4 regions of the Priestia sp. FW507-14D1A genome follow, and region 1 is predicted to be linked to each of the others. Evidence: riboswitches for the same ligand, from Rfam matches in the RefSeq annotation. Region 1 holds a riboswitch; each other region holds the start of a gene.

Evidence for each region. A riboswitch is a leader RNA that binds a small molecule or an ion and turns the genes downstream of it on or off. The one in region 1 is predicted to bind thiamine pyrophosphate.
Region 2: it holds a riboswitch for thiamine pyrophosphate, as region 1 does, so the genes downstream of both, thiT (energy-coupled thiamine transporter ThiT) here and tenA (thiaminase II) in region 1, are expected to answer to the same signal.
Region 3: it holds a riboswitch for thiamine pyrophosphate, as region 1 does, so the genes downstream of both, thiC (phosphomethylpyrimidine synthase ThiC) here and tenA (thiaminase II) in region 1, are expected to answer to the same signal.
Region 4: it holds a riboswitch for thiamine pyrophosphate, as region 1 does, so the genes downstream of both, AC3WJG_RS12160 (acetylornithine deacetylase) here and tenA (thiaminase II) in region 1, are expected to answer to the same signal.

Annotation. Positions count from the first base shown of each region.
Region 1 is NZ_JBYSWQ010000005.1:145,256-150,730, forward strand. Features, by position in the region: gene AC3WJG_RS18320 (aldehyde dehydrogenase) at 1-1,194, shown strand, start outside; gene tenA (thiaminase II) at 1,223-1,912, opposite strand; TPP riboswitch at 2,008-2,105, opposite strand; gene AC3WJG_RS18330 (TspO/MBR family protein) at 2,332-3,078, shown strand; gene AC3WJG_RS18335 (hypothetical protein) at 3,381-3,563, shown strand; gene AC3WJG_RS18340 (sodium-dependent transporter) at 3,740-5,074, shown strand; gene AC3WJG_RS18345 (cell wall hydrolase) at 5,106-5,475, opposite strand, start outside.
Region 2 is NZ_JBYSWQ010000003.1:174,194-179,668, reverse strand. Features, by position in the region: gene AC3WJG_RS14455 (hypothetical protein) at 1-284, shown strand, start outside; gene AC3WJG_RS14450 (amino acid permease) at 320-1,759, opposite strand; lysine riboswitch at 1,862-2,046, opposite strand; TPP riboswitch at 2,221-2,321, shown strand; gene thiT (energy-coupled thiamine transporter ThiT) at 2,354-2,962, shown strand; gene AC3WJG_RS14440 (ethanolamine ammonia-lyase reactivating factor EutA) at 3,119-4,534, shown strand; gene AC3WJG_RS14435 (ethanolamine ammonia-lyase subunit EutB) at 4,561-5,475, shown strand, end outside.
Region 3 is NZ_JBYSWQ010000017.1:21,080-26,554, reverse strand. Features, by position in the region: gene AC3WJG_RS25925 (cation diffusion facilitator family transporter) at 4-900, shown strand; gene AC3WJG_RS25920 (VanZ family protein) at 1,160-1,615, shown strand; gene AC3WJG_RS25915 (hypothetical protein) at 1,801-1,989, opposite strand; gene thiC (phosphomethylpyrimidine synthase ThiC) at 1,967-3,736, opposite strand; TPP riboswitch at 3,850-3,964, opposite strand; gene AC3WJG_RS25905 (hypothetical protein) at 4,046-4,336, opposite strand; gene AC3WJG_RS25900 (undecaprenyl-diphosphate phosphatase) at 4,795-5,475, shown strand, end outside.
Region 4 is NZ_JBYSWQ010000002.1:742,499-747,973, reverse strand. Features, by position in the region: gene AC3WJG_RS12170 (PTS transporter subunit EIIC) at 1-395, shown strand, start outside; gene AC3WJG_RS12165 (MupG family TIM beta-alpha barrel fold protein) at 392-1,402, shown strand; TPP riboswitch at 1,622-1,724, shown strand; gene AC3WJG_RS12160 (acetylornithine deacetylase) at 1,839-3,116, shown strand; gene tenA (thiaminase II) at 3,122-3,793, shown strand; gene AC3WJG_RS12150 (ABC transporter ATP-binding protein) at 3,786-4,550, shown strand; gene AC3WJG_RS12145 (ABC transporter permease) at 4,547-5,290, shown strand; gene AC3WJG_RS12140 (ABC transporter substrate-binding protein) at 5,287-5,475, shown strand, end outside.

The DNA.
Region 1 (5,475 bases):
TACACGTCGGAAATCGGGATTTTACTAGAGGAGATTCGGTTTACGCTTAAACATTTAGCAAAATGGATGAAGCCTAAAAAAGTAAAAACCGCTTTAACACATGTGGGCTCTAAAGGGAAAATTGTTCCTGAACCGTATGGAGTTGCGTTAATTATTGCTCCGTGGAACTATCCGTTTCAATTAGCACTGTCTCCTTTAGTGGGAGCGATTGCCGCTGGAAACACGGCGATTATAAAACCTTCTGAACTAACGCCTAGCGTATCTCGCGTTATACAAGAATTACTGGCTGAAGCTTTTGACCCAGCATTTGTGACGGTGGTTGAAGGGGCTGTAGACACGACAAGTCTGCTTTTAAAACAGCCCCTTGATTATATTTTCTTTACGGGAAGTGTAAATGTAGGGAAAATTATTATGCAAGAAGCAGGGAAGCAGCTTATCCCCGTCACGCTTGAGCTAGGCGGAAAAAGTCCGTGCATTGTACATGAAGACGCAAACCTAGATCTTGCAGCGAAGCGAATTATGTTTGGTAAAGGGATGAATGCAGGCCAGACGTGCGTTGCTCCTGATTATTTGCTCGTGCATAAAAAAGTGAAAGCGCCGCTTGTAGAGAAACTTCGCGAAGCAATTTCTCAATTTTACGGTAGTAATCCACTTGAAAGCGACCGCTACGGCCGTATTGTCAGTGAGCGTCATTTTACTCGGCTAGTTGAGTTTTTAAAAGACGGAAATGCTATAGTTGGAGGCGGGTACAATAAGGACACGCTAACAATAGAACCTACGGTGTTAAGTGAAGTAAGCTGGACATCAGACGTTATGCAAGAAGAAATCTTTGGGCCTATTCTTCCTATGATTGAATATGAAACACTAGACGAAGTCATTCATAAAGTTCAAGAAAAAGCTAAGCCGTTAGCTCTTTACTTATTTACAGAAAGTGAAGATGTGCAAAACGTCATAACGGAGCGCCTTTCATTTGGAGGAGGCTGTATAAACGATACGCTTATGCATATCGCTACGCCATATTTGCCGTTTGGCGGAGTGGGAGAAAGCGGCACGGGTCAATATCATGGAAAAGACAGCTTTCAGACATTCACTCATTTTAAAAGCATGCTGTCTCAAACAACCAAGTTTGATTTGTCATTCCGCTATCCTTCGGAAAAACAAAGCTTGAAAATGATCAAAAAACTATTGAAATAAAAGAGCCTCCTGATAGGAGGCTTTTTCGTTATTTTGAAAGGGAAAGCTGAGAAAGCGGCCATTTTTCTTGGGTATATGCCATTTCCCAAAATAAATACTCCAGTTCACAGCTTTTGATGAAGTGATCTTTCATACGGTTACGTTCTTCTTCAGTCGCTTGTTCGGCGAGTTCATCAAGCTTGTTACAAAACCATTGTGTTGTGCCATTCATTTCTTCATTATTATAAAACTGAATCCATTCATAAAAAGGATGAGAAGGAGATGGATTTACTTGTTCTGTAATGCGCTGGCCAATTTCAACGTACGTCCATGGACATGGAAGAAGCACTGCAATGATTTCTGCTAAGCTGCCTGTATGCGCAACACTTGTCATATGGTTAATGTAGTGGCTGGCCGTCGGTGAAAGCGTCTCAGTGTGAAGGTCTTCATAACGTACGCCTGCTACTTCACAAAAATTATTGTGAGGGTGTACTTCACTATGTAATACCGTAGAAATGCCGGCATTAAAGGCTTCCATTTCGGTACGCGTGCGGCATTTTGTTAAAGCAGCGCCGTAAATGCGAACAAATGCTGTTAAGTATTCGTAATCTTGAGAAACGTAGTGAATAAGCGCTTCTTTTGGCACGTTTCCTTCAGCAATTCCTTTAATAAAAGGATGGTTAAAAATGGCTTCGTAAATATAGTTTGCTTCTTGTCTTAATTGAGATGAAAATGACATCAAAATCCTCCTTTAATATGAGGAAGTCACAAACAAGCACATAAAGGAAATAAAAAACACTCCGTTTATAAACGGAGTGGCAAAGGACAGTAAAAAACTGAACATTGCCACTTTCCTACGCTGGTATGAGCCAGATCAGGTTCAAAGGGATCAAGAAAACTTGTCTCAGCCGGTGGCACCCCTAGTGGACTTCCTATTAATCTAAGTTTAACTTACCATATATTCTGAAAAATAGAAAGCGTTATGGGAAATTGTGTGCTAACCGCTTTTCTTTCTTAAAGAGGAAATTTCTTAAAGCTATTTTTAATCATTTTTGTTTAAAAATGCATATTTTTAGGGAAGAAGAGGTATTAATGAAGGGAAGAGCCGTTTTCGTCTCCGAAACACTCCCATATAAATAGAAGAAAGGAGAGAACAAAATGGCGAAATTTCGTTTGTATGCTGTATTAAATACAGTAGGCTTGGCTATTACACTGCTTGTGAATTATTTAGCAAATGCCATTCCAATAGGAGGCAAAACAACGGGAGAAGCTTCTGCGCAAGTTCCTACGTTGTTTACACCAGCGGGTTATGCCTTTGCTATCTGGGGCGTTATTTATTTGTTATTAACCATTTGGGTTATACGCCAATTTTTTGCAAGAGAAGATCAAAAGGAAATATATGCACGTATCGGCATTTGGTTTTTTCTAAACTGTTTGTTAAATAGTGCGTGGATCTTTATTTTCCAAAACGATTACTATAAGTTATCTCTTTTAGTTATGCTCTTTATTCTAGGCACATTAATGATTGTGTATTCCATTATTCAGCATTCTCGAATGACGACATGGTTTATGCGTCTGCCAATTTCGCTTTATCTTGGATGGATTTCTGTTGCGACTATCGTCAATGTGTTTGTCGTATTTCAAGCAAATGGAATACAGCACTTGCTTGGCTTAAACGAGTTAGCATGGACGATTATTATGCTGCTGGTAGGAGCTGTGCTGGGCATCATGTTTACATTAAAAAACCGAGACGCTGTTTATCCGCTTGTTTTTATTTGGGCTTATATTGCCATTGCAGTGAAGCAAAGTGGAAATCAGCCAATTGTCATGACTGTCATTATTTCGATTGTTTTATTAGCAATTGCCATTATTGTGGGACTGATTAAACGCTATAGACGTTTTTAAAAAGAAGCTCTAGCTTTTGTAAGCTAGAGCTTTTTATGATGCTCTTTTGATTGTAAAAAAGCAGCTGTAAAAGCAATTAAGCTAATTAAAATACCAAAAGGAACAACAATTGGTACGAATGATAAAATAAATGTCATAAGTGTAACCTCCATGTTGCATCGGTGCATAATGAAAAATTCAACTTTTTTAAATTGAAGTTCCGCTATTATAGTATGCTAGGCTTTATGTTTGGAGCCTATATGTTTAGAAATAAACGAAAAAGGCAACATACGTTACATACAGGTTATATAGGAGGAGTTAAAATGGAAACATATTTAGTCGCTTACACAGATAAAGATGATATGGAATATAAACAAGTGACGTGCGAGAGCTATGAAGATGCAGAGCGTACGGTCCTTCGTTTAGAGAGAGAAGGGCATATGCATATTGAAGAAATTTCAAATCAAGAAGCCTACCGTGGAGATGAATCATCGTACAGAGAATAAATTTTGAATAGAAACACCGACCTTAAAATGAAGAAGTAGCTGCTTCTTCATTTTTTCTATTCTATATAGATATCGTTTTATAGAAAAAAGTAAAACGTGAATGATTTTCTTCTGCATTTATGGTACAGTACTAATCAGGTGAGTTTTGAGTTTAGAAGAGGAGAGAGTAACATTATATGAGTAAAGGAAATCAGTGGTCTTCACGCCTCGGTTTTATTTTAGCATCTGCTGGGGCAGCAATTGGTCTAGGAGCGATATGGAAGTTTCCATACGTAACGGGAACCAGTGGCGGTGGAGCATTTTTTGCGTTGTTTATTTTATTTACGATTTTTATTGGATTGCCGCTTCTGTTGGCAGAATTTATCATTGGAAGACATACGGGAAAAGAAGCGATTAGTGCTTATAAGGCAATTGCTCCAAAATCCGCTTGGGTATGGATTGGCAGGCTGGGAGTACTAAGCTGTGTCGTTTTGCTTTCCTTTTACAGCGTCGTTGGCGGCTGGGTGATTTTATATACGATTATGAGTGTAACCGGTATGCTAAGCGGAAAAGAGTACGGCGCGTTGTTCAATGCCGTCATTAGCCAACCTTATGTAGTATTAGGTGCACAGGCGCTGTTTTTATTAATTACAGTGTTTGTTATTTCAAAAGGCGTACAAAAAGGAATAGAGCGTGCTAATAAATACATGATGCCGCTGTTATTTATTTGTTTTATCATTATCGTGGTGCGTTCTCTAACATTAGACGGAGCAATGGACGGAGTAAAGTTCTTTTTAAAACCGGATTTTTCAGCCATTACAGGGTCATCTGTTCTCTATGCGCTCGGTCAGTCGTTTTTCTCGCTTTGCGTGGGATTATCCTGCATGGTGACATATAGCTCTTATTTAGGGAAAAAAGTAAGCTTGACGCGTTCAGCTGGCACTATTGCTATTTTGAACTTGTTTGTTTCGCTGCTGGCGGGCTTGGCTATTTTTCCAGCCGTTTTTTCGTTTGGATTAAAGCCAACTGAAGGACCTGGACTTTTGTTTGTGGTCTTGCCAACAGTATTTGAGAAAATGCCGTTTGGTACCGTCTTTTTAGCACTGTTTTTAATTTTATTTCTATTTGCTACGCTTACGTCTGCTTTTTCACTTCTGGAAATTATCGTAGCTGCTTTAACCAAAGACGATCAGACAAAACGAACTCGCTACGCTTCTTTATCAGGGATTCTTGTGTTTGTGGTAGGTATCCCATCAGCGCTTTCGTTTGGTGTACTAAAACATGTTTCACTTTTTGGCAGAAGTATATTTGACGTAGCTGACTTTTTTGTGAGCAACTTAATGCTGCCTCTTGGAAGTTTAGCCATTGCGATTTTTGTGACATTTAAAATGAAAAAAGAAGCCGTGTATGAAGAGTTTATTTCAGGAAGTACAAAAGGTGTTAAATTATTCAACGCATGGTTCTTTCTAGTTAAATACGTATTGCCTATTATTATTATAGCTGTTCTATTAAGCTTACTTGTTGCATATTAAAAAAAAGCACTCATCTGAGTGCTTTTTTTGTTTATTTTGCAAAAACGTGATTTCCGATTGTAATCGTAACCTGTTTTTGACGAAGCCATTGGTCGCTTGTTTTATCTGGATTAAAGAAGAATAATGAACCTTTTCCTTGACCTCTAAAAGCTAGTGCTTCATTTACAGCTTTTTTTGCTTCAGCATCCGCTGCTTTATTAATTTCACCGTTTTGTACAGGTGTAAACTGTGTACCTTGATAAATGACATCATGAATAGAGTTTGGGAAAGAATCGCTATCCACGCGATTTAAGACAACTGTTGCTACAGCCACTTTGCCAGCGTAAGGTTCGCCTTTTGCTTCAGCTTGTACAAGGCGAGCTAACAATTCTTTATCACTTTCGCTAATAGAGTTAGGGATT
Region 2 (5,475 bases), on a different contig from region 1:
TCAAACACAACTCTGAACTATCTACTATAGCAGCAGATCCGCTTTTTCATCTGTTAGAATGTACCCATTCGGGCCTTCAAACTAAACAAGAAATCATAGACTACATCCAAAGCATTCCTACTCATCAACTTCCATCTTTTGTAACCCATTTAAGCAGGTTAGTTCAGCGTATTTATTATATAGAAGCTGCTGATTACTGTAATCGTCCCCTCAAAGGTTATATGCTTGTTATGAAAAATCAGCCCGCCTATATATCTCTTCATTTTGCTGATCAGATCACATAAAAAAGCTCTCTATTCAAAAGAATAGAGAGCTTTTTTTATTGGTATTTTTTTACTGTTACTTGGCATTCTTTTAACGGAATAAGTTTTGACTTTTTCGTCCATTTGTATCCTAACCAAACAATTAAGAATAAAGGAAGTCCGATATAAGAAACAAGTACACCGTACCAGTCAATCGAATCACCCGTAAACGCCGAATAGTTTTGACCTAAAATGACAACAGCACATAAAATAAAGGCAAAGATAGGACCAAACGGGAAAAGTTTTGCATGATATGGAAGTTCACTCAAATCATGACCTTGAGCAACAAATGCTCTTCTAAAACGATAGTGGCTGATGGCAATTCCTAACCAAGCAATAAAACCAGACATACCAGAAGCGTTAAGTAACCACGTGTATACCGCACCGTCTCCAAAAAATGAAGCACCAAATGCAAGTGTACCGACAAGTGCCGTTGCGATTAAAGCATTAACCGGAACGCCTCGTTTATTTACTTTTGCTAAGAACCTCGGTGCTTTTCCATCTTTCGCTAAGTTCCAAAGCATACGCGTAGAAGCATACATACCTGAGTTACCAGCAGATAAAACGGCTGTTAAAATAACGGCATTGATAGCTGATGCTGCAAACGCCAGACCTGCTCGTTCGAATATTAAAGTAAATGGACTTACCCGCACATCATCACTTGCTAATGAATCCGCTGTGTATGGAATAAGCATCCCGATAACAAAAATAGCTAAAATATAAAATAACAAGATGCGCCAGAAGACTTGTTTAACTGCGCGAGGAACCGTTTTTTCCGGATCTTCACTTTCTCCAGCTGCGACTCCAAGCAACTCTGTTCCTTGGAATGAAAAACCAGCAGCCATAAAAATACCTAAGACAGTAAAGAATCCACCGTGAATGGGTCCATCACCAAGCGTGAAGTTTTTAAAACCTGGTGCTTCATTGTTAAAGATACCAAAAATCATCATAATACCAATAACTAAAAAGATGATAACCGTTACTACTTTAATTAACGAAAACCAAAATTCAGATTCACCAAATCCTTTTACAGAAAGGTAGTTAAGCCCAAACATAATTAATAAAAACAGGGCACTCCATAAAATAGAAGAAGAGTTTGGGAACCAAAATTTCATAATAAGGGCTCCAGCCGATAATTCAGCTGCAATCGTAATAGCCCAGTTATACCAATAGTTCCAGCCGAGAGCGAAACCAAAGGATGGATCTACAAACCGAGACGCATACGTACTAAACGAACCGGCTTCAGGCATATAAGCTGCGAGCTCCGCTAGGCTGGTCATCAAAAAGTAAACCATGACACCAATGATAGCGTAAGCTAAAAGCGCTCCCCCAGGTCCTGCTGTGTGAATTGCTCCACCACTTGCTAGGAATAAGCCGGTTCCGATGGCTCCTCCTAATGAAATCATCGTTAAGTGGCGAGATTTCAACCCACGTTTTAATTCTTGCTGCTCTTGCATAGATAAATGCTCCTTTCGAATGTACGGAAAGAGACGGGATAACATAAAAAAAGCCCGCAGTATATGTGCGCGCTTTTAAATCTGAAAACCGCGTCAACCTTCCGTGAAGATAGCTCTTCACATCACTCGCATGATGTGACAGTTCTGTTCCTGTTCGGAGACAGCCCCAGCTTAAATCAACAGAGAAGTGATCTAAACTTCGGCAATTTTTCCTTTCAAGCAACATCCTCAATGTTCTCTGCATTTCCGTTGCTTTACTATTAAAAACTGCGACCTCTACCTCATCGATTAGGATGAGGGTTTTTTATATTCATTTGACATAAAAGAAGTATACCAAATACTAAAACGATTGTCATTATAAAAAATAGATTCAGAAAATAGAAACATCTTTGAAATCTCTCGAATCTATTTTGTTACATATGATATAATGGATGTTGTCATAATACTACATAAATATCCGAACGTACCACAGGGGGAGCCGCCGTGCTGAGAGTGAACAAATTGTTCAGACCCTTCGAACCTGTTAGTTAACGCTAGCGTAGGAATGTGGGAATAGTAGCATATATTTGCTTACTCCTGTGTAAACCGTTTGATATGAATGATTCAAAAACAGGAGTGAGAAACGTGAATAAAGCATTACCTTTACAGGCTAAAATTGAAATAGCTATTTTTGCAGCATTGGCACTTCTACTTGATCTTTTGCCTTCCATTAAGATTGCAACGGCTGTGAGTATTTCGTTCTCCATGGTGCCCATTTTTATTATGTGCTTTCGCTGGGGAGTAAAAGGCGGGGCTCTATCTGGTCTATTATGGGGGCTTTTACAGTTGGCAACAGGAACGGCTTATATTTTAACAGCGCTGCAAACGTTTATTGAATATATTGTGGCTTTTGCTTTTATAGGTTTTGGAGGTATTTTTTCGCAATCTATTAAAACAAATTTAGCTAACAATAACAGATCAAAAGCTTTTGTTTTGATTGTTTTATCCCTTATTATCGGCAGCTTCGCACGGTATTTCTGGCACTTTATTGCGGGTATTATTTTCTGGGGGTCATATGCGCCAAAGGGCATGTCCGCTCTATGGTATTCTTTTTCAATGAACGGGATTTCAATGGTAGGATCACTAATAGCCTGCTTAATCATTCTTTCACTATTAATTCCATCGGCATCAAGAATGATTATAACTAAATCACACTCATCATAAGCAAAAAGACTAAATCTACCAAGATTTAGTCTTTTTTGTCATTTGTCACCTTTGTTTACACAAAAGTGTGTCAGGTTTGATAACATAGTTAGTGAAATATTCAAAAAACTGTTTTATGATAATCACCATATTCAAACGAGATAAGGGATTGATAGCATGCTACAGAAATGGATCACGAGCATAGGTTTAGATATTGGAACAAGTACAACAAAACTGATTGCAAGCAAGCTGTTAATAGCAAATCAACAAAATCAGTTTACGCTGCCAGGCTGTCAAATTATTGATCGTCGCGTAACGTATGCAAGTTCTATCTATACCACCCCTATGCTAAACGATGTTGAAATCGATGTTCAACGATTAACGGTACTACTAGAACAAGAGTATAAGAATGCAGGAATCTCCTTAGATCAAGTGGAGGCAGGTGCTGTGATCATCACAGGAGAAACGGCCAGAAAGAAAAATGCAGAAAGTATCGTTCACTATCTAGCCGAACATGCTGGGGATTTTGTTGTTGCAACAGCCGGCGCTGACTTAGAAGGAATATTAGCTGCAAAAGGATCAGGAGCAATCGAACGTTCTGCTGAAACAAATGCAGTAATTGCCAATATTGATGTAGGAGGAGGAACTGCTAACATCGCTTTATGTCAAAATGGAAAAGTTATAGAAACGTTTACACTGCATGTGGGAGGAAGATTAATTCGCCTGAATTCAGAAGGTTTTGTTACCTACGTTTCTTCTCATTTAACTGAATTTTTGAAAAATAATTCTTTAACACTGCGAGAAGGTGAAAAAGCAACATTTGAAAAGCTCTCGTCTATCTGTCAATTACTAGCTGAAGAAACCGTGAATTATGTAAATGCGCTGAATCAAAATTCCTCGCTGATCGTTTCTCCTCATACAAGATCTTCTATCCCCGAAATGATCATGGTTTCAGGAGGAGTAGGAGCAATGATGGAGAAGCAAAAGCCAAAAACAGTGAAGGAAGTGGCCATACATGGGGACGTTGGTCCGCTTCTAGCATATCATTTTCAATCCATCCAAGTATCTCAAGCCGCTGAGACAACGCGCGCTACTGTAATTGGGGCTGGTATGCAAAATACAGAAGTTAGCGGATCAACTGTATACATTGGGTCAAAGCGGTTGCCGTTAAAAAATATACCGATTGTAGAGATACCTGTTCAGCAAGAAGAGAAATGGAATCCGCTGATGTTTCAAGAAAGAGCTCGAGCGGCATGTATGCAGGCTTCAACTATTTTCAGCGCAGAAGATCCCCCCGCTGCTATTGCTTTATCTCATTTTCCTTACTGCAGCTATAAGATGCTTCAAGAATTAGCAAAAGTAATAAGCGCTGAATTTATTGCTTGTTTTAAAGGAGCTAAGTGCCTCGTTGTTCTATGCGAGCAAGATATTGCAAAAGCTTTAGGACAAGCATTAGCTAAACAGAGGAAAGAGTTAGAAATTATTTGTTTAGATCAAATTGATTTTACACACGGAGATTACATTGATCTAGGGTTACCAGTAGCTGGAGAAGCGATCTCCGTTTCCGTTAAAACGCTCGCTTTTTCATCATAATCTACTAAATATACAAGGAGGAAACGATGTTTAAAACTACACGATTGTTAGGAGAAACATTTTCATTTTATAGCTTAAAAGAAATCATGGCCAAAGCAAACGAAGAGCGTTCTGGAGATCAGCTCGCAGGAGTTAGCGCTGAGTCAATGAAAGAACGAATGGCAGCAAAGCAAGTCCTAGCTGATATCACACTTGCTGATATCAGAAACTATCCGCTGCTCAGCGCAGATGAAGACAACGTCTCGGCATTAATCGAAAGTCAGATTGATTCATCTGTTTACGATATTATTAAAAATTGGACAGTAGGGGATTTAAGAGAATATATTTTATCCGATCAGCATAGCGGAGAAGACCTTCTTGCACTTAGCCAAGGATTAAGCAGCGAAATGATTGCGGCGGCTACTAAAATTATGTCCAATTTAGATTTAATTCAAGGAGCTGCCAAGATAGAAGTGCAAACTACTTGTCAAACGACTATCGGCCAAAAAGGAGTATTGGCTTCTAGAGCCCAGCCTAATCATCCTTCAGATAATTTAAAAGGAATGAGAGCATCTCTATACGAAGCGTTAAGCTATGGAATTGGAGATGCGGTTATCGGAATTAACCCTGTTATTGACACAACGGATAATATCTACGCGCTTTTAAATGAAACAAAAAATATAATCAACGAATGGTCAATTCCTACTCAAAACTGTGTATTATCACACGTAACGAGTCAAATGAGAGCAATTGAAAAAGGAGCATCTGCTGACTTGATTTTTCAAAGTTTAGCAGGTACAGAAGCTGGTAATGATTCATTTGGAATTTCACTGTCTATGCTCGATGAAGCGACAGCGTTAATTCATGAAAAAGGAACGGCAAAAGGTCCAAACCTCTGGTATTTTGAAACAGGACAAGGTTCTGAACTGTCAGCAGAAGCTCACTATAACATTGATCAAGTA
Region 3 (5,475 bases), on a different contig from region 1:
GAAATGAACAACAGTATAAGGGAGTCCATTGCGAAAAAAGTAGCATGGATTAGCGTATGGAGCAATATTGCCCTTACGCTAGGAAAAGTAATAGTAGGATGGATTGGAAATAGTGATGCTGTATTTGCTGATGGTATTCACTCTGCAGCGGACGTATTTGCCTCTATTATTGTCTTGTTGGTTATACGAGTAGCAAATAAGCCGGCAGATGATGATCATCCATATGGGCATGGAAAAGCAGAAGTAATTGTCTCAGGGATTGTAGGAATTATTTTATTGCTTGTATCATTTTATGTGGTATTTGAAGGAGTCGTTGGTTTATTCCATCCGGTTGAATCTCCAAATATTTTAGCCATGTGGATTGCAGTTATTTCATACATAGCAAAGGTGTTGTTGTACCGTTATTCTTTAAACGTAGCGAAGCAGCACCACAGTAAGGCAATTGAGGCAATTGCATTTGATCATAAAGCAGATATTGTTGCTTCTATTGCGGCGGCAATTGGTGTTTTATTATCCATTATTGGTGATAAAATGGATGTTCAACTGCTGTTATACGGAGATAAAATAGCAAGTATCTTTGTTGCTTATTTAATTTTTAACATTGCCAGACAAATGATGGGAGAGTCTTTTCAGATCTTAATGGAAGGCAATATTGATGAAGAGCTACTGAAAGAACTTGAAGAAAGCATTTATGAATTTGAAGATGTGAAGCGGATTGATCGCGTTCGAGCAAGAGAACATGGCCATTACATATTAGTGGATGTACGTATTTCAATTGACCACTTTAAAACAATTAAGGAAGGTCATGATTTAGGACGAGAAATCAAAGCAACACTTATGAAAAAGCATGATAATATTCAGGAAGTATTAATCCATTTGAATCCTTATTATCCAGATTAAATAAGAAGCAGCGAAGTGCTACTCGCTGCTTCTTATTATTTATATATGTAGAAATTAATGAAATGAGTAGCATAAAATAATGAGGATTTTTATTTATAAAGAATCAAGTTTAATAAAATTGTATAAAGGGAATTGTATTTATTTATTGATGTGATAGGATAAAAAAGCATGTAAATGCATTCACGACGAATGAAAGCAGTGGACGGGTACATATAGATAATAATAAATGGTTTTGGGAGTCAAAGAAGGTGATGTTGAAGTGAATGTAAGCATCAGGTCAATCGTTAAAAAAGTCATGTTCATTCTATTTATTGCGTATGGGGCAGTGGTCATTTATGCTACGCTCATACGGGAAAACGAACATGTTTACGGAAAAGCAATGAACTTGGATTTATTTAGTACGATCCGTCTGATGTGGGAAAGCGGCAATATAATGCTTACTGTGACAAATATACTGGGAAATATCGTAATGTTTGCGCCGCTTGGAATGTTTATTCCTTTGTTTATGAAGTGGTTTGATGGTTTTATCCAAGTGTTTACGACTGGTTTCTTAATCAGTTTTTTAATTGAAATTTTACAGTACAAGCTAACGGAACGAGTATTTGATATTGATGATATCTTTTTGAATACGCTAGGTACATTTATAGGCTGGGTTATTATTAAAATACTATATTGGATTAAGAACATGCTGAAAGCACGTTTCAAAAAAAGATGAACTTGAGAAACGTAATGAAATTAATCCAATCTAAAGACGAACAAATGGGATAAATGAGCTAGTATGGATAGCTTGTTACATCGCGGTTGCTACATGCATGAAATCTACGTTCACCCTACCAATGAAAAAATCCGAGCGAGCTGGGTTCTTAATCAAGAATTCAACTCGTTCGGATTTTTCTTCAACTAAAATACTTTTGGCTCAGCTTCTGCTTCTTGTTGATAGAAACACTTAATGCAGCGTCTTACGGAAGAATGTGAGGATTCAACGATAATATGCTGACAATTTTGCTGAACAAATAATAACTTTCTTTCAAGCTGCTTAATTTGTTCTTTAAGCTGTTCTACTTCATTATTGATAGATATTTGAACCACTGTTAACAAACTCTTTAGCTTTTTCTTTCATTCCTTCTTTTCTTACTTCATTTACATCTTTTTCATTTTCTTGAGCCATGTTACGAATATCTTGAGAAATACGCATCGAACAGAATTTAGGTCCACACATTGAACAGAAATGGGCTGTTTTAGCACCTTCAGCGGGAAGTGTTTCATCGTGATATTCTTTTGCGCGCTCTGGATCTAGTGAAAGGTTAAATTGATCATTCCATCTAAATTCAAATCTTGCTTTAGACAGCGCGTTATCGCGTTTTTGTGCTCCTGGATGGCCTTTTGCTAGGTCAGCGGCATGCGCAGCAATTTTATAGGTGATAACGCCTTCTCGAACGTCTTCTTTATTCGGCAGACCTAAATGTTCTTTTGGCGTTACGTAGCAAAGCATAGCTGTCCCAAACCAGCCAATCATTGCAGCCCCAATACCTGATGTAATATGGTCATAGCCTGGAGCGATGTCGGTTGTAAGCGGTCCAAGAGTATAAAAGGGAGCTTCTTGGCATATTTCCATTTGTTTATCTACGTTTTCTTTGATGAGGTGCATAGGAACATGTCCAGGACCTTCAATCATAACTTGAACATCGTGTTTCCAAGCAATTTTAGTTAATTCACCAAGCGTTTCTAATTCACCGAACTGTGCCTCATCATTAGCATCTGCAATGGAACCAGGACGTAGTCCATCGCCAAGTGAAATAGAAATATCGTATGCTTTACAGATTTCACAGATTTCTTCAAAGCGAGTATATAAAAAGTTCTCTTCATGATGAGCTAAACACCACTGCGCTAAGATGGATCCTCCGCGTGAAACAATACCTGTCGTACGTTTCGCTGTCAGAGGAATATAGCGTAAAAGAACACCTGCGTGAATAGTAAAGTAATCAACACCTTGTTCAGCTTGTTCAATTAATGTATCGCGATATGCTTCCCACGTTAGATCTTCTGCTACACCTTTTACTTTTTCAAGCGCTTGGTAAATAGGAACGGTCCCTACAGGAACAGGCGAGTTGCGGATAATCCATTCGCGCGTTGTGTGGATATCCTTTCCTGTTGATAAATCCATAATTGTATCGGCTCCCCAACGCGTTGCCCATGTCATTTTTTCTACTTCATCTTCAATAGCTGAACGAATAGCTGAATTTCCGATATTAGCATTGATTTTCACGTGGAATTTGCGGCCGATAATCATCGGTTCGCTCTCAGGGTGATTGATATTATTAGGGATAATGGCACGTCCTCTTGCTACTTCTTCACGCACGACTTCAGGATCCATCTGTTCACGAATAGCGATAAATTCCATTTCGGGCGTGATGATTCCTTTTTTCGCATAGTGCATTTGCGTTACATTTTGATTTTTTTTCGCGCGCAACGGTAAACGATTAGTGATAAAGCGCTCGTACTGATCTCTTGGATCACCATCATAATAACCGTTATCCTGTGGCTGAACCGTACGGCCTTGATATGTTTCTACATCGTTTCGTTCTGCAATCCACTTTTCGCGCAGAGCCGGTAATCCTTTTTGTAAATTAATTTCATAACAGGGATCTGTATAAACACCGCTCGTGTCGTATACACGTACGGGACTATTTTCTTCTTCCCCAAAAGATCCTGTAGTAGGAGACTGATGAATTTCACGCATAGGCACTTTAAGGTCTTCTCTGGATCCTTGGACATATACTTTGTGACTGTTTGGAAAAGGCTTTTTCATAGAAACTGATACGTTTTGTTTTGACATTACATATTCCTCCGGTTTCGCATAAAGTGTAGCTATACCGAACCATAAAAAAATCGGGTTCTGTGATAGACAGAACCCGATGGAATAGGCGAAAAAAGAATAAACATATACTATTCTTTTCAAGACTACTTCCCTCCGCTGGTATAACCCAAATCAGGTTCAAAGGGTTAAAGAGTTTTATTGCACTCTTCTCTCAGTCTGAGCTATCAGACACCCCTAGTAGAAATAACATTCAAATTATTCAATTTACGGCTTAAGTTTACCATCATTCGGTAAAAAATCAACCCTTAAATAAAAAAAGCTAGACAATTAACGTTGTCTAGCGGCATCAATTGCAATCACAATAGCTGTAATAATATGCATGATAAACCCTAAAAATGGAATCCAAGCAACCAGTGAAGTAACAATCCCTAGTATGTTTCCATACGCAGATAACCCTCGTCTATTAGCTAAAATGAGCGTGATAGCATGAAGAATAAATCCAATAAAAAGAGGAGTATAACTAAAGCCCATAACAATCCCGGCGCCAATTAAAGGAATTCCCAGCAAGGCTTCATACCCAGCAGTGACCCATTTCATTGTACGTACATTTCCATTCATAAGTAAAAAGCCTCCTAAAAAAGATACTACTATATACGAGTAAAGAGAGAAAAAAGTTTCAAATTACTTAGGGGATATGCCGTATAAGCAAGCATTAGTTGATTAAAATGATAGATGACAGTAAAGGAGATGGAAAAAACATAATGATTTAGTCATTTTTTCACACTAAAGAAAAATAGTCTAGATGATTCATTTTTAGCTAAGGGGCCGGAATTTATACCGAACATAGTGACTACTTTCTAAAGTAAATAAAAGCTGATATCGTGTTTTTTGATTATAGCATGTAAGGTTTTTATTACAAATTATTAAAGATTCTTATCTTTTTGCAAATACACATTGTATTTCATAGTTTTAACAATTATGATAAAAAAGCAAGTGTCAAATTAGGAAAATAGTTGAGCATGTAAAACGAAGCGATAAGCTTATTAATTTGAAAGAAAGGCAAGGTACATAGCTTTATGTGGGAAATTATTGTAGCAATCATTTTAGGGATTGTAGAAGGTTTAACAGAGTTTGCTCCTGTTTCGTCAACTGGGCATATGATTATTGTGGATGACCTATGGTTGAATTCCAAAGAATTATTTTCATCTCCAGTAGCTAATACATTTAAAATTGTTATTCAGCTAGGGTCGATCTTAGCAGTAGTAGTTATTTTTAAAGATCGTTTCATTAATTTATTAGGATTGGGAAAAAAGCCAGCTGCTCCAATTGGACCGACAAATCGCTTGAATTTAATGCAGGTAATTGTTGGTTTGTTACCCGCAGGAGTGTTAGGACTTTTGTTTGATGATTACATTGATGAACATTTGTTTTCTTTAAATACGGTGCTAATTGGCTTAGTAGTCGGAGCTGTATTAATGATTCTAGCAGATTTGTTTGGACCTAAACGTCCGCGTGTAGAGACGGTGGACCAAATGTCTTATGGACAAGCACTGGGTATAGGACTGTTTCAATGTATTGCTCTTTGGCCAGGTTTTTCTCGTTCAGGCTCAACGATTTCAGGAGGAGTTCTTCTTGGAATGAGCCATAAAGCAGCGGCAGATTTTACATTTATTATGGCAGTGCCAATCATGGCAGGAGCAAGTGGACTTTCATTGGTTAAAAACTGGCAGTATTTCACATCAGATGCACTACCGTTT
Region 4 (5,475 bases), on a different contig from region 1:
TTCTTCCTATACTAGCAATGGGCGGAGCCGGTCAGGTCGGTGCAGCTTTTGCTATCTATATCAAAACAAAGAAAAAACGTTTAAAGCGAGCAATTGGAGGCGCTCTTCCTTCAGGGCTGCTTGGAATTGGAGAGCCGCTTATTTTTGGAGTCACACTTCCTTTAGGACGCCCCTTTTTAACCGCTTGTCTTGGAGCTGGAATCGGCGGAGCGTTTCAGGCGCACTTTCATATTGCGACTGTAGCAGTGGGAGTCTCAGGTTTGCCGCTTACGTTTTTAGTTCATGCGCATCAAATTCTTCTTTATTTACTCGGGTTAGTTGTTGCTTACGCAGCCGGCTTTGTTTGTACGTATTTCTTTGGATTCAACGATGAAATGGCGAGAGAGTTTGAATGATTGGCATTTCGTTTTATTTAAATGATAGTGATGCTAAAAAAAGATTAATAGAAGCAAGTGAGTGCGGCGTCACACGTGCATTCACTTCGCTTCATATTCCAGAGGAAAAAGGGGATTTGGCTGAACGGGCAAAAGAAATGCTTCATGTGGCTAGAGATTGTGGAATAAGCGTGTATGCAGACGTATCCAAGCATACGCCGATTCATTTAGGTATTGAAAGCCTTATGTCGCTATCTTCACTTGGCGTATCTGGTATTAGACTAGACGATGGGTTTAGCACAGCAGAAACTCTTTCGCTTGCGAATGAATTTTATATTGCCGTTAATGCAAGTACGTTATCCAAACAAGAAATTGAAGCACTCTTATGTGCAGGTCTTCATCATCATCAGCTGCTTGCATGGCATAATTTTTATCCGCGGCCTGAAACAGGGCTTGAAGAAACATTTTTTCAACAGCAGACAGATTTATTTAATGAACTTCGTATCCCAGTCTGCGCTTATATTCCCGGGGAAGGCGAAAAGAGAGGCCCTATTTATCAAGGTCTTCCTACTAGAGAAAAAGACCGTAATAGATGCCCTTTTACCTCTGCAGTAGATTTATACGGCTGCGGAGTAGCGGAGGTTTATATTGGAGATCCATGCGCCGGTTCAAGTTTATTAAAGCGTTTGTTTCAATATCAAGAAAGCAGCATTATTCCGCTGCGCATTCGTTCACCTCATATAGAGGGAACGTACAGCGTGCGTCCAGATGTATCAAGAGACGCTCTGCGTTTAGTTGATACACGATCTGTAAAACCAGTGCCGCCATTTCATACAGTCGAGCGCAGAATCGGAGCAATTACAATGGACAATGATGGCTACGGACGTTATAGAGGAGAGGTTCAAATAGCTAAAACGAATTTGCCTGCAAATGCGAATGTGAACGTGATTGGGTATGTGATAGAAGAAGATCATGAGCTGCTTTCATTAGTGAAGCCGGGGCAAAAACTTGAGCTTATTCCTGTCTGAATGGAAAAACGGTGTATTTTTAAAGAAGCCGATAGCTAACTAGTAAGCTTATAAAAGTAAAGAGCACACACTGCTTAAAAAAAGTGTGTGCTTTTTATTTTACTAAAAAGGAAACTATTTTCATTGCTGAATCATGAACCTTTCTATTGAATAAAACGCTTTACTATGATAAAACTATTACAGGTAAACATATGATAATCGTTTAATTTTATAGAGATACAACGCCACTAGGGGTGCTTTCTAAGCTGAGAGAGACGAGAAGTCTTAACCCTTATAACCTGAACTAGGTAATACTAGCGTAGGAAAGAGGTATTGTAATGGATGTTTTGTATGGTATTTCCTTACGAACTCGTTATAATAATTTTTTGTATATAAACAAAAACACTTCTTTCCTGCGAAAGAAGTGTTTTTTTATGCGTAAAGGAAGGTGTCATACATGGAAGAAACAATTGATTTGCTTGTCAAACAGGTAGAGGAGCGCAAAGGGGAGCTAATCCAGTTAGTAAAAACGCTTGTTGCATATAAAACGCCAGCGCCTCCTGCACGAAATTCTCATGAAGCGCAGCGCTACGTAGCGGATTTCCTTAAAAACTGCGGTTTTTCCATCGATATGTGGGATTTATATTGCAACGATCCTATTGTAGTGGGCACGTTAAAAGGGAAAAAATCAGCTGACTATCAAAGCTTAATTATTAACGGGCATATGGATGTAGCTGAGGTACAAGAAAATGAAAAGTGGGAGACAAATCCGTTTGAAGCTGTAGTAAAAGACAACATGATAATCGGACGCGGAGTTGCTGATATGAAAGGCGGGTTGGCAGGAGCATTATTTGCAGTCCAGCTTTTAACAGAAGCAGGAATCGAACTGCCGGGAGACTTGATTTTTGAATCCGTTGTAGGAGAAGAAGTGGGAGAGGCAGGTACGCTGCAATGCTGTCAGAAAGGATATACAGCTGACTTTGCGCTTGTTGCTGATACGAGTGATTTACATATTCAAGGTCAAGGCGGAGTGATCACGGGATGGATTACGATAAAAAGCAGTAAAACCTATCATGACGGTACACGCCGAAGTATGATTCATGCTGGAGGAGGTCTGTTAGCTGCGAGTGCTATTGAGAAGATGGCAAAAGTGATCGGAGGGCTGCAAGAATTGGAGCGCCACTGGGCTGTTACAAAAAGCTATCCAGGATTTTTGCCGGGAACAAATACGATTAATCCAGCAGTAATCGAAGGGGGAAGACATGCTGCTTTTATTGCAGATGAATGCAGGCTGTGGGTCACCGTTCACTATTATCCCAATGAATCATACGACCAAGTATCAAAAGAAGTGGAAGAATACATTTTAGCTATTGCAAAAGCAGATCCATGGTTAAAAGATAACCTGCCAACCTTTGAATGGGGAGGCACATCAATGATTGAAGACAGAGGAGAAATCTTCCCGTCATTAGAAATTGATGAAAATCATGCTGGAGTACAGCTGCTTGCACATACTCATGAACAAATTGAAGGGAAAAAGCCCCCAATCGATGTGTCAACTAGCGTAACAGACGGGGGATGGCTAGCTGATGCGGGGATTCCGGCCGCTATTTATGGTCCGGGGAATTTAGCAAATGCACATGCTGTGAACGAACAATTAGATATAAATCAGCTTGTTCAATATACAAAAGTGATGTTGCAGTTCATTTATACGTGGCTGCATACGCATAAGGAGTGATCATCATGAAATTTAGTGAACGATTATACGAAAAGCTGCAGCCTATTTGGCGTCAAAATCATAATCATCCCTTTGTACAGGGAATGGGAGACGGAACGCTTGAAAAGGAGAAGTTTCGCTTTTACATGATTCAAGATTACCTTTACCTAATTGATTATGCAAAATTATTTGCGTTTGGAGCCATGAAAGCTACCGATGTTCAAACGATGGGGAAATTTGCTGCACTTTTGGATTCTACATTAAACGAAGAAATGAGCCTGCACCGTGAGTATGCCAAGAAATTTGAAATCAGCGAAAAAGAATTAGAAAAAGCGCAGCCATCTCCTACAACGCTTGCATACACACACTATATGCTGCACGTTGGTCAAAGCGGCACATTAGCTGAATTAGTGGCGGCTCTTTTGCCTTGTATGTGGAGCTATTGGGAAATAGGAAAAGAACTCAGTGAAAAGCCTGGAGCTAACAATGAATTTTATCGTGAGTGGATTGAAATGTACAGCTCAGAAGAATTTGGAGAACTAGCGACATGGTGTATTAATTTATTCGACTCACTTACTGAAGACAAATCAGAAGCGGAGTTAGAAAAGCTCGAAGAAATTTTCTTGAATACAACGCGTTTTGAGTATATGTTCTGGGATATGGCTTATAACGAAGCGATGTGGCCAATTCATGAATAAGTCTGTGTTATCTTTTCAAAACGTCAGTTTTACGTACAAAAACGGTGATCAACCGATTTTAACATCATTAAACTTAGACGTAAAAGAAGGCGAGTTTGTCAGTATCGTTGGAGCGAGCGGTTCTGGGAAAAGTACGTTGTTTCGTCTCATTACAGGTCTTGAACAGCAGAGTGAAGGCGATATCGTGATTAACGGACAGTCTTATGAAAAACGGCTTGGAAAAGTAGGCTACATGCCGCAGCAAGATTTGCTTCTTCCGTGGCGCACGATTTTAGACAATGCAGCTCTGCCGCTTGAGCTTCACAATGTGTCAAAAGCAAGTGCTCATAGGCAAGTATCTCAGCTGCTCGAAGAGTTTGGTTTAAAAGGGTATGAAAATCGTTTTCCAAGTGATTTATCCGGAGGGATGAAGCAGCGTGTTTCTTTTCTGCGAACGGTATTAAGCGGTTCTAACGTACTGCTTTTAGATGAGCCTTTTAGTGCGCTTGATGCCATTACGCGTTTATCAATGCAGGAATGGCTGCTTGAACAATGGCAAAAGCGTAAACATAGCATCTTATTTATCACTCATGACGTAAACGAAGCCCTGTTTTTATCAGATCGTATTTTTATCTTTTCAGACAAGCCGGTAAGTCATCTTGAAGAGATTAAAGTACCGCTTAGCAGGCCTCGAACGCAAAAAGATTTGAATCAACAGCGTGTGCTTGATGTGAAAGATTATTTAATTGAACAGCTAAGATCGAAGGTGAACACATGAAAAAATACGGGGCTTCAGTTATTTTAGTCGTCATTTTGCTGGCTGCTTGGGAAATTGGAGCACGCATTGTAAACTATCCGTTTATTTTACCAACGCCCACCGGTATTTTAACGAAGCTTTGGGAGCTGCGAATGGATTTATTGTTTAAGCATTTACCAGCTACGCTATCTATTGTTGTAATTGGACTGGTTATATCCGTGGTCCTGGGAGTTATGCTGGCTGTATGGATGAATTGGAGTCCGCTTATTGAGCGTGCTTTCTATCCGCTTATTATTGCGTCGCAAATGATTCCCACCATTGCCATAGCTCCTGTATTTGTTCTGTGGTTTGGCTACTCCATTTGGAGCAAAGTGATTGTGACCGTATTAATTACTTTTTTTCCTATTACGGTTAGCACATTTGACGGGCTTCGTTCGACCAATAAAGAGTTAAAAGAACTCATGCTGACCATGGGAGCAACAAAAAAAGATATTTTCTTTAAGTTGAACATTCCTTCTGCACTGCCTCATTTTTATTCAGGGCTCAAAGTAGCGGTTACCTTTAGTATAATAGGTGCTGCCATTGGCGAATGGTTAGGTGCACAAGCAGGCTTAGGATATTTCAGTCGTCGTATGATGACACAGTTTGATGCAGCTGGTGTATTTGCACCAATTGTGATTTTATCCGCGCTTGGCATTTTATTCTTTATTATTGTAGTAGGTTTCGAAAAACGTTCATTAAAGTGGAGGAAAACAGAATGAAAAAATGGTTTGTAATTGGTTTAAGCCTGATGCTTGTTTTGATGCTCGCTGCTTGCGGTCAGGACAAGGAAAATAAAGCTGGTGGCAGTAAAAAATTAAAAGACGTTACAATTATGCTTGATTGGTACCCAAATGCAGTGCACAGCTTCATTTATGCTGCACAAGAAAAAGGATATTTCAAAAAA